DNA from 3 places in the Paenibacillus sp. FW101-FHT12H11 genome. Region 1 is predicted to be linked to each of the others. Evidence: riboswitches for the same ligand, from Rfam matches in the RefSeq annotation. Region 1 holds a riboswitch; each other region holds the start of a gene.
The links. A riboswitch is a leader RNA that binds a small molecule or an ion and turns the genes downstream of it on or off. The one in region 1 is predicted to bind cyclic di-GMP.

Region 1 (3,195 bases):
GATCTTTGATTTTTCGATATACTTTATGCAGAATTCGCTTCCGATGATAAAAGAACGCGCGGCGGGAAAGTGCAATGCGATCTATAATGACCGAAAGCGCCAGTTTATCCAAATATCGTAGACGAACGAACAAAATTTCCTCTGTGGTGAGAGCCGAGAAAGCGTAATCGATCAATCCGATTCTCGATAATAGCAACGGGATTTCATGTTCAGTGATCTCTATCCGATGAATGACCGTACGCAACAATGGTTCTTGTTTTCTTCCATTGCCATGATTCACCCACTCATGCAAAGCCCTCGTTAATCCCGGAATATGCTTAAGCTCTGCCTGCGCATATTCCAACCTTGCTTTCCAATCACTATAGGACATAAGCCATGCTTCAACTTTTTCATAGGGGATGGACTGTTGAGTAAGATTCATCAAACACCCTCCCCAATTCCAAGAAATACTACAACTCTCCTTCCGCAAAACTGCTGAATGAAGTGCAAATCAATCCATGTTAATAAACATAATTCACGCTCCGTTTCTAATTGATCCATGACGATCATCCCTTCATTGTTATATTGGGGACAGCCGCATAATTACGTAAGTTAAAGGCACCATCCTCTTCATTTTACGAGAGCCTGTCCCATTTTGATTTACTTCAGACTCCGATTCACGACAACAATCTCCAGCATTCATCTTTTTTCTCTCCACCTCCTTTGGTACGGGATAATATTCCTATTTTCCCTTAGATTACCCCTTCATTTTACCTATTATTAGTTCGAATGGGGAGGGTGATCTTTTTGTCACCCTCTGTCATGATAATTTTGTCGAAAATCCCCGAATTTTCCCAAAGCTTGTTTCAATTTCAGTCCCATTAACTCACGTAGCATAGTGCTGATCATACAGACCTCTTCGTTTCGCCTTCTCAGCAGCTTCTCGAATGGATCGGGTGTCGAATTTACGAGTGATATGCCGAACGTGCGATTTTAGGGTGTTCGAAGTAATGCCAAGTAATTCTCTGATAATTGTCTGTCGATAGCCCAAGCCTATGAGTTGCAAAATTTCTTTTTCCGTAGGTGTGAGCATGCAATGCAATTCTTTTCGCTTTATAAGCTCGATCTCACTACGGATTATCGTCGCGACATCCGCATGGAGAGAGGACTGACGTCGGTGAGCTTCTCTGATCGCAACCGGTATGTCCATATAGTTGGACTTTGTAATATAATTGACCGCTCCGGCAACAACTGCATCGACCATGACTTCCGGATCATGTATCGAAGAAAGGACAATAATCGGTAACTCTTTATTTCTGAGAATCTCCGCTGCGGCGTCCAGCCCGTCTCGTTTGGGCGAATTCAAAATCATTTCCAAGATCATTACGTCTACGTCTAATTGTACACTCGCTCGAATCGCTTCCTCTTTTGTCGAAACGATGTTAGATAAATAAATATCTGGCTCGGATTCAAGCAACATAGCGAGTCGCTGTTGCCAAGCTAGGTCACCATCCGCCAGTAATACTTTGATACTCCCGTTCCTACGGATCATATCTTTTATCTCTACAGAAAAGCTTGTTTGTTTGTTCATAATCGATCACCTCTTTTATTTTCAAATGACAAAAAGACACGCCCTCTCACTGGCGTGCCTGCTTGTCATCTTGGTGTGGTTTGAGAGGGTAACCCGGCGATCATTGCACTAGTGCAGAAGACCCGTGGCTTTGCGTCCCTGTCTTTCGATCAGGTTTGCCTTTTTTCCTAGTCTATTCGACATATTGAATTAATTTATTTTACCATATTTCAATAGATGCCAAAAAGTTTGCTTGGTGTCAACCTTAGTAACGTATGTTCGAACATAGCGCAACCCACTTCTTCTTTCGGGGGTCTCGCCAACATTTTAACGAAAATATACGCTAAGCAAAGGCGAAGGCGCTGCCAACTTACCGGCAGCGCCTTATTGTTTATGCCGAACATGTTCAACTCAACTCGAGCTGCAACAGTTCGGCCCTTCACGGCTCAAGCCTTGATGGCACGTATCGCGGCAGACACCAGGTATTGTTCGACATTTGCGCCGGGAATCCAATCCTTGATGAACGTCTGGGATTCGTCTTTAGGTTCGATCTCAATTTGGGTAAACCCGCTTTGCGCAAGCATGGCTTCCAACTCCCCGATAGAGGAAGCTCCTGAAATACACCCTGAATAGATACGGTCGATATCCTGCTTGATTTCTTCCGGAAAATCGGCTGTTGCCACGACATCCGATATGGCCAGTCTGCCGCCGTCACGCAGCACACGGAACGCCTCGTCAAACACCTGCTGCTTCGATGGGGACAGATTAATGACACAGTTTGAAATAATCACGTCAACCGAGTGGTCCTGAACCGGCAGATGCTCTATCTCGCCCAACCGAAATTCCGTATTGGTAAATCCGCTTTTACTGGAATTTTCGCGGGCGCGGCTGACCATTTCCGGTGTCATATCTACACCAATGACGCGGCCGGAAGCGCCCACCTGACGGGAGGCAAGAAAGCAATCAAACCCGCCGCCGCTGCCCAGGTCCAGCACGACTTCTCCCGGTTGCAAAGCAGCAATGGCTTGCGGATTGCCACAGCCGAGGCCCAGATTCGCCCCATCTGGAACGGCTGTTAATTCTTCTGACGAGTAGCCCATTTTAGCGGAAACATCCGCGGCCGAACCACAGCAATCATTGGCTGGCGCTGGCTTACAACAGGACCCCGCCCCTACGTCCTGTAAGGCGATTTCTTTATACCGATTCCGAACGTTTTGACGAATTTGATCATTACTTACTTGATTCATGAAAGTTCACTCCTTAGTTTTTTATACATCAACAGCAGCTCGTAACGCAGCAAGCCGTTGGTGTTGCACGAATGATTGGCCGTCGGTTAAAGAATCGGACCGATTGCTTTTGCATAGCGTCTGACCATTTCCACGCTTCTCTAGCAGATCGTTCGATTTCCCTTTGGCGTTGTTTCATAAGCATTTCCGCAGCAAACCAATTGAGGTTCAAGTCGGTCCCATCCTTTTATCAAAAAATGTAAGCATTCAGTGTTTAAGGTGATGCAAAAGCTTTTTAACAACAAACTGCGCGTCCGGCCCCCCCCCCTTATGGTAGCAGAAGCAAAGGAACGCTGCCCTTCCAGCCCCACATAATAAAGTCCCGGAACGTCGCTTATGCCTGCTTGATGTAACGGCCTT
Region 2 (3,195 bases), on a different contig from region 1:
GACAGCGGAGGAACTGATGGAAGGACTGCTGGTTGGCGGTGTTGCAAATGCAGGCTACGTCCTGACTCATGGAATTAACGCCCTCAATGCCTTTGATTATCATTCGGGTACAGTAGCCCAGAATTAGAAGTTAACTTCAAATTCTAGGCCTCAAAACATGGTTAAAACTGGGCCCCCGCTCGACTTCGGGGAGTCCTTTTTTTATTCGACAAAAAAATATAATTAAGGACACGAACTACCGTTTTTCGTGTATAATGAGTTCTTGATCTCATTTCTTAACCTTTGGTAAATTAGCAGCGAGAGGAGTTCTGACAGATGAATCGATTACGTAGTTTTCTTGGCTCGTATCATCCGATTGTACATACGTTGATTTTAGGAACGGTCATGGCCAGAGCGGCGTCTTCCATGAGTCTGCCTTTTCTGGCGATTTACTTGGCTAAACATACGTCAATGAGTGCGGTAATGATCGGGGTCGTTATTGGAATGGGAGCTTTGGCAGGAACAGTCGGAGGTTTTATCGGCGGCAATTTATCGGACCGATTTGGCCGACGCATCATCATGCTTGCTGCACTTTTTGGATGGGCGGTTGTGTTTGTAGGTTTTAGTATCGTGAAATTACCGGTACTGTTCATGATGCTGAACATGTTGAACGGCTTGTGCCGATCCTTCTACGAACCGGTTTCGCAAGCCTTGATGGCGGATTTAACCGAACCGGCAAAGCGACTCAGTGTGTTTTCAATGAGATACATGGCCATCAATGTTGGTGTTGCTGTTGGACCTTTATTAGGTGCTTTTTTTGCAACGATGGATGGAGCATTGCCGTTTCTACTCACTGGAATCGTATATTTTATCTATGCGGTTACCCTCTACGTTCTCCTTATCGTTTTTGGCATTAAGCAAATAGAAGGGGAGAAAAAACAACCTGTTACGTTTGTCTCCGCATTGCGGGTCATTCAACGTGATGTCACGTTTCGCTATTATATTCTTGGCGGAATTATAGGGGCTATCGGCTACTCGCAAGTCATGGTGACACTATCGCAATATTTGGAGCAGAATTTCACTGAAGGTGTGAAAATGTTTGCAGTCCTCATGAGTGTCAATGCCATTGTGGTTATTGCGATGCAAATACCGCTTACGCGTATTTCTGATAAATACTCGCCGCTTGTAGCGATTATTTTTGGCAATTTGATGTTTGCTTTAGGCGATATCGGTTTTGCATTCTCGCATTCGTTAGTACCCATGATTATTTCCATGGCGATTTTTACACTAGGCGAAATATTAAATTACCCCGCGGCCAACATGCTGATTGATAAACTGGCGCCGGAGCATATGCGCGGTACTTATTTTGGAGCACAAACGTTAACCAATATAGGTCATTTTATGGGACCATGGGTTGGCGGCTTTCTGCTCGTAGCGTACGGGGGCACTGCACTTTATCTGGTTATCGCTTTTGTAACCCTTGCGGGATCTCTCTTTTACTGGAAGGGCGCCAATAATCTACAAGCACTGCCCAAAAATAGGTCGAAAAAAGAAGTTTTTTGATAGATATTGCAAAAATAGTTCTTGCGAACTATACGATTTCAAAACAACATCCCTTATTCTTGAGAGTGTAGTTATTTCTTGTACAAGAATTCACAACACATCTCGACAATGGCAAAACTGACGAAAGTCAGTGACGCAAAGCTAAAGGGGCTACCTTGTTCATAAACGAACTCGTTGCCAGCCAGCTGCCGAACGATTGGGTATTCAACTTAGATCCCCTCCGATCGGTACACTATGGTGGGGTTTTTCTCTGTCATAACTTTCATAAACTATGGATAAAAGGAGGACCAAGCAGCATGCAGTCTGATTTACATGAAGAGCAAAAAGTAACATCACTTTGCGGCAATCATGTTGCCCGTTTGGTGCCATCCTCGGATGGACCGAAGCTAATGATTAATTTAGAAGAGTACGCACTTAATGAGACGTGTTGGGATGTTGAAATGTTTCAGGGGAGAAGCAACAGCATTTTAATTTTCTACTGGAAAGGCGAAGTTAAGCTTTCTGTGAAAATGCCTCCGATGCCACAAATTGAAGCATTTATGACTAGACTCTACCAAATTTTGACGTCCAAATTAAGAACGGTTCAGCCCATCTAGGCGAACTGTTCTTTTTTTTATCCCAAAAGCTCTAATGACAAAATGATTGTCACAAATCGACAGGTGCTGATATAATGATACACATATTCATACATAGTTCTTAAGTACTAACTTCGTAGGGGGATTTGCGCTATGCGATTAATTACGCGTTCGGATTTTGACGGTTTAGTATGCGCAATGCTTTTCAAAAAGCTAAACATGGTCGATGAAATGAAATTCGTTCATCCCAAAGATATGCAGGATGGTCTGATCGAGGTTACCGAGAACGATATTTTGGCGAATGTGCCTTATGTTCCAGGTTGCGGATTATGGTTTGACCATCATTCCAGTGAACTTGAGCGGATGGGTGAGAAGGTAGCTTTCAAAGGGGAAACCCGTATCGCACCAAGCGCAGCACGCGTCGTTTATGATTATTATGGTGGGCAAGAAACATTTGGTGATATTGACGATATTATGCAAGGCGTAGATAAAGCGGATGCGGCACAATTCAGTAAAGAAGATATTTTGAATCCAACGGGTTGGGATTTATTATCGTTCATCATGGATGCCCGTACGGGTTTAGGACGTTACCGGGACTATCGAATTAGCAATTATCAGCTAATGGAAGAGCTTGTGGATCACTGCGCGGTGATGACGGTCGATCAAATTATGGAGCTTCCTGACGTTAAGGAGCGGGTAGAACGGTATTATGAATTGGATGCCCTATACCGTGAAATGCTTGCAAAACATACGTATACAGAAGGAAATGTGATTATTACGGATCTTCGGGACGTGGAAACCATCTATCCTGGCAACCGTTTCATGGTTTACGCTCTTTATCCGGAGCAAAATGTATCCATTTGGATCGTGGACGGACGTAACAAACAAAATTGTGTATTTGCCTGCGGACACAGCATTGTGAATCGCACCTCCCAAACGGACATCGGGACTTTGATGCTCCAAAATGGCGGAGGCGGTCACCACGCAGCAGGTACGTGTCAGGTAGAATATGCGCAAGCCGAGAATATTTTGAAGAAAATTGTTGAAACGATGAGAGCAGACGGATAAAATAAGAAAC
Region 3 (3,195 bases), on a different contig from region 1:
CGAGGAACATTGCTTTTTCTTCATCTTCGAGCTCAGCAATCTCGGATTCCACCTTCGCGCTGATCGAAACAACTTCGTTGTTTTCTTTCGCCGCGTATTCCTGAACGATTTTAACAAATGGATTCTCATCCGCTGTTGATACTTCGTCTTCGCTCACATTGGCCGCATAAAGAACCGGCTTCATGGTCAACAGGTGAAGGTCGCGAACAAGCAGCTTCTCATCGTCGCTCAAATCGATGCTACGCGCTGGCAGATCGTTGTAAAGAGCTTCCTTGATGCGTTCCAAACACTCAACCTCAGCAACAACTTTCTTGTCGCCGCCTTTCAGGTTCTTGCGGGAGCGCTCGATTTTTTTCTCAACCGACTCAATGTCAGCCAAAATCAATTCAAGATTAATCGTCTCGATATCGCCAATCGGATCTACTTTACCGGAGACGTGCGTAATATTATCATCCTCAAAACAACGGACAACATGCACAATGGCATCCACTTCACGAATGTGCGACAAAAATTTATTTCCAAGCCCTTCGCCTTTGCTCGCGCCCTTCACCAAACCCGCAATATCAACGAATTCGAAGGCTGTCGGAACAATGCTCTTAGGGACAATCATCTCTACCAGCTTGTGCAATCTCTCGTCCGGTACTTCAACTACCCCAACATTCGGATCTATCGTACAGAACGGATAGTTTGCAGATTCTGCCCCCGCCTGTGTAATTGCATTAAACAATGTCGATTTTCCTACGTTCGGTAGACCGACGATACCTGCTTTCAAAGCCATCGTAGTTACAACTCCTTAATTTTCGAAAATCATCCTTCTTATTATATAGTACTTGGAACGCAAAAAAAAGCCTGTAGGCTACTGATTAGCCGCAGACTTTTTTTCCAGTGCTTTTTTTGTTTCAATTTCCCGCTTCTGGACGAAGTACGTTTCAATCTGATTTTTTATAATAAATCCGCGCAGCGCGTTCGTTTTCTCATCCGGGATGCTGACAAAACTAGCACCGTAATAGTAGCCGTCATTCGTTTTTTCTTGCCGAACAATTTCCATTGTACATGGCACCAAAAAGCCCAAAATCAACTCCACTTCCAGTTGAGAGTTCTTTTGAATGACTTTTTCAAGCATAGCATTTTCACTGATCGTAAATCCTAAACCATTAATAGATAGATTTTTGATAGAGAATCGAATCGGTGTATCAAAATGATGTTTGAGCTTCTTGTTTCTATCCTGGAGCGCGAAAAGAAGCCCTTCATTCTTCACATCTACGCGAGGGAACTCCCGCTTTTCCGTGAACTTCCTGCGGTTTTCAGGGGGATTCAGAACAATCAACGAACCCTGCTCCTTGGCCACAACCACCGTATCCATAACAAACAGCCCGGATTTCGTATATACCGTCATTTTACACTTATCTCCCAGCGCAAAAACATGGTACTCCGGCAGCTCCACTTCAATGATGTCACCTAGTGCATAGGTCAACACGCCGGTGGCTACGAAATCTTCCTTGCTCAGCATCGCCTTGCTGTCAATCATTACATCAGCGTCGTACCCTTCTTTGCTGCCGTAAAACTTAGCAGATTTTTGTTTGCTGTTGCTAACCACTTTGTTGATCACCCCTCCCCGCGTTCCCTATAAAAAAATAGACTGCCCCTGCTTTGGGGACAGCCTATTACCTCAACCTGAAAAAGCATCGATTTTCGGTAACCAGGCTGTCGTAGTTCCATAGGAACCGTAGACCCTCGGCTTTGCGTCCTTACCTTTCGGTAAGTTTGCCATTATCGAACCTTGCAAATGATTTGTCATGCTTTGTCGTACAATATCGTGCTATATGGTCTAAAAGACCTACGTTATCTCTCATTATACGGATGGATTTCCCTATTATCAACTAAATCTCTTGCATACATCTGGTATTTGTTGTATGAATGTTAGAAGAATTAAATATCCACAACTTTTCGAGTTATACACATTGTTATCCACAGGTTGTTAACAACGAATACTTGTTCGATCCTTTGTTCACATGTGGATAAGATTATTTTTAGTGAGGTGTCCCCCTGTGGATGAATATAATGAATATAATGAACATATCCCGTGGATGAAAGCGGCCATAGAAGAAGCGCGTAAAGCCGAAGCCATTCGAGAGGTCCCGATTGGTGCCGTTGTTGTCTATCAAGGGGAAATTATCGGCCGCGGCTACAATCTTCGTGAAACGACGCTGGATCCGCTTGCTCACGCTGAGATGATTGCTATTAAGCAGGCCAGCGAGCATCTGCAAGCGTGGCGCTTGCTTGACTGCAAGCTTTACGTCACGCTGGAGCCTTGCCCCATGTGTGCCGGCGCGATTGTTCAAGCGCGCGTTCCGCAGGTGATCTACGGCACAACCGATCCCAAGGCCGGCTGCGCGGGAACGTTGATGAACTTGCTGCAGGAGGACCGGTTCAATCACCGGGTCGATGTGGTCAGCGGCGTGCTGCAAGAGGAGTGCGCGACGATGTTGACGCAGTTTTTCCGCAAGCTGCGCGGGAAGGAATAGCGCGTTAGCTCTGGCTTTGGCTTTGGACTTTGCCGTTGGCCGCTAGGCTGAGTGCGGTCTAGCTTCGCAAGCGGTCGCCTCGCATTGATATGCGAAAGGGAACTATGATCCCCTAATCGCCGGATCTTAAGTAATTTAGCGAGGAAGTGGGGACTGTGATCCGCTATTTTAGCATTTCTAGCCAAATTCTTGGTTAATTAGGCAAAATAGAGCCCATTTCCGTCTGTACCCTGGAAGTGTACGTTTTGGCTTAAATAACGTCCTGTAGCTCCCCATCGCACGATGCAGTTAGCTAATTTCAACTACAAGTTAAATCTTGCCACTCAAAGGTTGCGCCATATAAGGCTTCGTGCTATCATAATCTTTGCCATGCGCCCGTAGCTCAGCAGGATAGAGCAACAGTTTCCTAAACTGTAGGCCGGATGTTCGAATCATCTCGGGCGCGTATACAACCAAACGCCAGTTAACGGTATAATCCGTTGGCTGGCGTTTTTTTTCTGCCATCGTTTTTTTCTGCCATCTTGTATCGTAGCAGGCACATCCTCGGCTTGAAGCTCTGTTGATTGCCAACTGTAATATTTCTCGAAAATTCCTGCAAAAATTCAATTTTTTCTACCTATCCACATGTTAATAGACTTCCTGCCCACTGAGAAAAAAATCAGCATTATCA

Region 2: another riboswitch for cyclic di-GMP. It lies ahead of AC3WTJ_RS21705 (hypothetical protein); the one in region 1 lies ahead of AC3WTJ_RS10835 (response regulator transcription factor).
Region 3: another riboswitch for cyclic di-GMP. It lies ahead of AC3WTJ_RS35740 (PilZ domain-containing protein); the one in region 1 lies ahead of AC3WTJ_RS10835 (response regulator transcription factor).

Annotation. Positions count from the first base shown of each region.
Region 1 is NZ_JBYTCO010000003.1:132,633-135,827, reverse strand. It holds gene AC3WTJ_RS10840 (hypothetical protein) at 1-421, opposite strand, end outside; gene AC3WTJ_RS10835 (response regulator transcription factor) at 866-1,570, opposite strand; cyclic di-GMP riboswitch class I at 1,655-1,740, opposite strand; gene AC3WTJ_RS10830 (arsenite methyltransferase) at 1,996-2,796, opposite strand; gene AC3WTJ_RS10825 (hypothetical protein) at 2,825-3,007, opposite strand; partial or broken gene AC3WTJ_RS10820 (flavin-containing monooxygenase) at 3,043-3,195, opposite strand, start outside.
Region 2 is NZ_JBYTCO010000006.1:422,833-426,027, forward strand. It holds gene AC3WTJ_RS21695 (carboxymuconolactone decarboxylase family protein) at 1-127, shown strand, start outside; gene AC3WTJ_RS21700 (MDR family MFS transporter) at 316-1,542, shown strand; cyclic di-GMP riboswitch class I at 1,643-1,735, shown strand; gene AC3WTJ_RS21705 (hypothetical protein) at 1,839-2,138, shown strand; gene AC3WTJ_RS21710 (exopolyphosphatase) at 2,271-3,185, shown strand.
Region 3 is NZ_JBYTCO010000017.1:57,358-60,552, forward strand. It holds gene ychF (redox-regulated ATPase YchF) at 1-778, opposite strand, end outside; gene AC3WTJ_RS35740 (PilZ domain-containing protein) at 857-1,609, opposite strand; cyclic di-GMP riboswitch class I at 1,692-1,779, opposite strand; gene tadA (tRNA adenosine(34) deaminase TadA) at 2,034-2,525, shown strand; tRNA gene AC3WTJ_RS35750 (tRNA-Arg) at 2,897-2,970, shown strand.